2 regions of the Paenibacillus riograndensis SBR5 genome follow, and region 2 is predicted to be linked to the other one. Evidence: a T-box and tRNA genes for the amino acid it is inferred to sense, from the RefSeq annotation. Region 2 holds a T-box; the other holds one or more tRNA genes.
What was found. A T-box is a leader RNA that pairs with one kind of tRNA and senses whether it is charged. The one in region 2 lies ahead of lysS (lysine--tRNA ligase), so its partner is inferred to be a tRNA-Lys.
Positions count from the first base shown of each region.

Region 1: it has a tRNA-Lys gene. The T-box ahead of lysS (lysine--tRNA ligase) is inferred to sense a tRNA for this amino acid. The anticodon was not compared.

Region 1 is NZ_LN831776.1:2,890,801-2,893,259, forward strand. It holds gene nrdR (transcriptional regulator NrdR) at 1-88, shown strand, start outside; tRNA gene PRIO_RS11680 (tRNA-Ala) at 638-713, shown strand; tRNA gene PRIO_RS11685 (tRNA-Lys) at 727-799, shown strand; gene PRIO_RS11690 (TerD family protein) at 1,322-2,459, opposite strand, start outside.
Region 2 is NZ_LN831776.1:3,992,036-3,994,494, reverse strand. It holds gene lysS (lysine--tRNA ligase) at 1-1,119, opposite strand, end outside; T-box leader at 1,185-1,448, opposite strand; gene PRIO_RS16685 (Gfo/Idh/MocA family protein) at 1,547-2,459, opposite strand, start outside.

The DNA.
Region 1 (2,459 bases), 1.1 Mb from region 2:
CTACCGCCAGTTCAAGGACATTAACATGTTCATGAAGGAACTGAAGGGCCTGCTGTCCAAGGGTACAGGGGAGCTGGAGGGATTATAGTAGGGGTGTGACACCTACAAATAAGTGGGGATTCCTGCAAGCGGTCTACGGGTTACTACGGGGGATCATCCAGCGGACATGCCTCTCGAAGGAAAAAACAGGCTGCTAATGCTTCCTTATAAAAGAATAAGCCGCCGTTATGATGCGCGGCTTATTCCTAGTGTCAAAGCCTCGTATGCGAAGAGGTAAGTAATGCAAAGCTAGGTGGAAATAGTATAACTAATTCGTCCAATTTGTTGCGTTTGCGGAGTTTAGTGGGAGTTTGTACACCTAATTCACGCATATTCATCCGAAATGGCCGCTTTTATCCGAATTAGTGGTACTTTTTCCCACATAGGCTAATCCATAAACCGAATGGGCTCGATTAGTTGTACTTTTTCCACTTCAGTCATGGACCTCAAAAACTTTTTTAATAAAAGTGTTGACACAGATCCCGATATTTTATATTATATAGAAGTCGCCTACGAAACAAATGAACAACTAAGCGGTATGAATGTTCCACCTTAAGTCAGTTTTTAGAATACATATTGTAGTTCTAAAACGGGTCATGGGGCCATAGCTCAGCTGGGAGAGCGCATCGCTGGCAGCGATGAGGTCAGGGGTTCGATCCCCCTTGGCTCCACCAATAACCATCATATGGACTCTTAGCTCAGTTGGTAGAGCAGTTGACTCTTAATCAATTGGTCCAGGGTTCGAGTCCCTGAGAGTCCATCACAGAAAAAACGGCAGAGATGCCGTTTTTTTGCTGTTTCAGGGTCAGGGAGGGGGGAGGCAGAGAATGGAGTGGTGAAGCGGGAGACTTCTGCTCTGCAACCGTCAACTCCAATCGTCAACGGCACTGCTATCGCACAATGCAAAAGCTCGTCAATGGCAACTAAACCGCCAAATGTAACGCCGAACCCTGAACCCCGAACCCCGAACCCCGAACCCCGAACCCCGAACCCCGAACCCCGAACCCCGAACCCCAAACTTTTGGACAAGCCGACGATTCCCAACTTTCTATTTTCCAGAGGCCAGACTGTTACGGACCCCATAGCCCTTATTTTCTCTAGTTGGCACATTTGGCCGGGCTAACGGACCGTATCGCGCTTATTCTCCTCCAGCAGGCATGTTTCACAGATAATATCAGCAAATAACTGCATCTGAGTCCGTAAGATAGACGGAACAGTGTTTTTGCAGGAAATAAAGGCTCCCCGGTCCGTAAGGATTCACTAGAACTAGACGGAGCGATCGCTATTTACTCCCCGCTTCCCATCTCAGATTCCAATGATAATACTGATCCAATTCCTGGTGCCCGCTAAAATATTCTACGAGTCTCTCCACGCTAAAGGTCTCATCATTCTGATTGCGGATCATCGCGATGGCACACATCCCCTTATTGTTGTTATGCTCATCCAGCCTGACCTCGATTTCCGGTCCGCCCTGCTGCTTGATGGTTACAATCGCGTCAGCCTCCGACCAGTTCGTGATTCCCTCATAAATGAAAGCAAAGATAACAATTCTGCTGATTTCAGAAAGATACTGGCCATTGATCCGCAAATTCTCGCCCGTGGCTATGGACCCGGTGCGGTCATCCCCGTCCAGGGAGATGTAGGGCGGCCTGTTCAAGCTTCCGAAGGATTCACCGAGTGCCTGGACAGAGCCCTTAATGCCATTTTTTAATTCAAACAGACAACCAAGGTCGAGATCGACACCTTTACTTCCGAACCAGCCCGATGATTTTTTCTGATACCAATTAAGATTGATCAGTATCTCGCCCAGGGATTCCGCCCCTTTCTGGAGACTGATCCTCTCCCCGCGGTTTTTAAGCAAGATGGTATTGAGATTTAAAGAAGGGGCTGGAGTTGATGCTGGTGAAGAGGGGGGCAAATTGTCCGCCTTAGGCCGTGACCGCAGCTCTGGGAGAGGAAAGGGAGACTGCTGCGATTGAATTACTGGGCTGGTGGGTTGGATTGACGGCAGTATGTTATTAACCTGTATCCCATAACTTTCGCATAGGGCGGCTAAGCCTCCTGCATATCCGGAACCCACAGCGCTGAATTTCCATTCATTATCGTATCTATAGATTTCTCCAACGACAATGGCTGTCTCTATTGAAAAATTTTTACCCAGCCTATAGCGGAGAAGTTCCTTTCCATCAGCGGCGTTGACGATCCTTACATACACATCATCCAATAGCGAGAAGTTTTGCAGCCGTTTCTCACCTTCATAAATCGTTAGTGTAAATGCGATCCGTTCGTAGTCTGCAGGTATTTGACCGAGCTCGACAGCGATTTGGGTGTTGTCGGTTGACTCTGTGTAGGCTCTTTGATCGGACTGCAATATAGCTACGGATTGGTTCGGAGTAGAAGGATTGCCATAAAAAATAAGG
Region 2 (2,459 bases):
CAAGCCTGCAATGGGCCCAAAGCCGGGCGCTTTTTCGTCCAGCGGATGAATCAGAGACAACTCCAATGCCGCGCGGATATCATCCGTAAGTGTAAGGGAGCCGTAAGCCTTCCGGTAGCGTTCAAATTCCGTATAGTTGCGCAGCACATCTTCATCCATGCCGATATGAAACGCCGCACCCGGCTGGTATTTGGCGAACAGGAACAGAATATTTTCCGGTGCATAGACCTTCAGCAGATCATCGGGTGTGTAATTGTTCCCGGAGGAACTGGACATTTTGGCAAAGCTTCCTTTGATTCTAATGAATTCATAGGGCTCATACATGGGCGGCGCACTTCCAAAAATCCGCTCCGAGATAACCGAAGCTACATTGTAACTGCCTGTTTCCGACGAATGGTCACGGCCTCCGGGCTCGAACAGCACCTGCTCCAGATTCCAGCGCATCGGCCAGTCGATTTTCCATTGCAGCTTGATATTATCCGCCTCAGGAATAGACAGACTGCTATGATGGCCGCATGTACAGCTGTAGGTCAAGAGCTCTTTGTCTTCATCAAAAGAATGCACCGTGGTCGAGTCCTTGCCACAATCTCCGCAATAGATACTCACAGGATAGAATGCGGCTCTGTCCGCTTCGCTGGCTTCACCCGTCTTGAACGACATCAGGATATCGTAGATTTCACCTCTGCTGCGCAGCGCATGAAGAATTCCGGGTGCGTACCGGCGGGACTGATACTCCTTGCTCTGATAAATAAATTCCGGCCTGATTCCAAAAGACTGGAGCGCCTCTTCAAATTCCTGCTCGAAATGCTCGGCATAGGAGGTGTGACAGCCGTAAGGACAAGGAACCTGCGTGTAAGGTCTGCCAATATACTGCTCAAAGCTTGGATCGACTTGAAGCGGAACCTTGCGGAACCGGTCAAAGTCATCCCACGAGAAAATGAACCGCACCTGTTTGCCGGCTTTTTCGAGCGCCCTGCTTACAAAATAAGTCGTCACAATCTCCCGGAAATTCCCGATATGGATGTGACCCGACGGACTAATCCCCGATGCGCACACGAATGTCTGCTGCTCCGGGTGGCTTTCGATGAGCCGGTTCGCTATTTTTTCGGACCAATGCATGAACAATCACCTCAACAGTTAATGTAAAAAGCAAACAAAAAAGCCCTCATCCGCAAGATTGTCATCTTGAGGACGAGAGCTGTAATCAGCGCCGTGGTACCACCTCTGTTCGCGAGCCTGTTACCATGCCCGCCTCTTCGGGTACGGCCATTACGCTTATACCCTATCTCTGTAACGGGAGATCCCGTCATAGCATCCTTGGGCGCAGGGCCCAATTCCGTATGAAGCTCGGAGACTTTTTTCATCAGGCGCACCGCTGCTCCGTTTCACCCTTCCGAAGCTCTCTGTGAACGATGCCGCCTGATTACTCTTCTCTTCATCGCTGAAGTGTTATGCTTTTTCAATATAGACCACTATAACAAAATCACAATAAAAAGTCATTATCGAAATAAATATTGTCTGGATTTTCCCTTAATCATCTACATTATCAGCTGCCCTGTTCATTCAGATAAATGGCCTTGCCCGTACGCGAGGATTCATAGAGGGCTTCTAAAATCCGGGAAACCACGTAGGCCTGTTCAGGCGTCACCACAGGTTCTTTGTCCTGATCAATCGCCTCAATCCACTGGCGCATTTCGGTATCGGGTGCGCTTTCCTGTCTGCCTTCGTAGAAGGCCACTCCGCCCGCACTAAGCTCGATTTCGTTCGTATACAAACGGCCCAGCTTTTCGCCATTAATGCGCAGTCCTTGTTTCATGTCTGCACCCGCTTCCGTTCCGCTCAGGCTGCATTTGGCCTCATCGACATCCAGCGAATTCAGCGCCCAGCTGGACTCCAGCATAATAGTGGCGCCGTTCTCCATGACAATCATCCCGAAGGCCGAATCCTCCACCGAAAATTGCTTCGGGTCCCACGGTCCCCAGGCATTGGCTGCATTCTCTCTCCGCGAAAGCTCGTGGTGGGTGGTGCCGAGAACCACCTTGGGCTGATAATTATCCATCATCCACAGGGTCAAATCCAGCGCATGCGTGCCGATATCAATCAACGGTCCGCCGCCCTGCTTCTCCTCATCCAGAAACACTCCCCAGGTCGGTACAGCTCTGCGGCGGATGGCGTGGGCTTTGGCAAAATAAATGGAGCCAAGCTCCCCGGCTTCGCACAGCTGCTTTAGATACAAGCTGTCCTCCCTGAAACGGTTGTTGTAGCCGATCGTCAGTTTTTTGCCGGTCCGTTTGGCGGCTTCAAGCATTGCTTTGGCTTCTGCCGCTGTTTTGGCCATCGGTTTTTCGCACATCACATGCTTGCCGGCCTCCAAGGCGGCAATTGAAATTTCCGCATGGGAGATGTTAGGGGTAAGCACATGGACTATATCAAGCGATCCGTCTTTTAATAACTCTGTG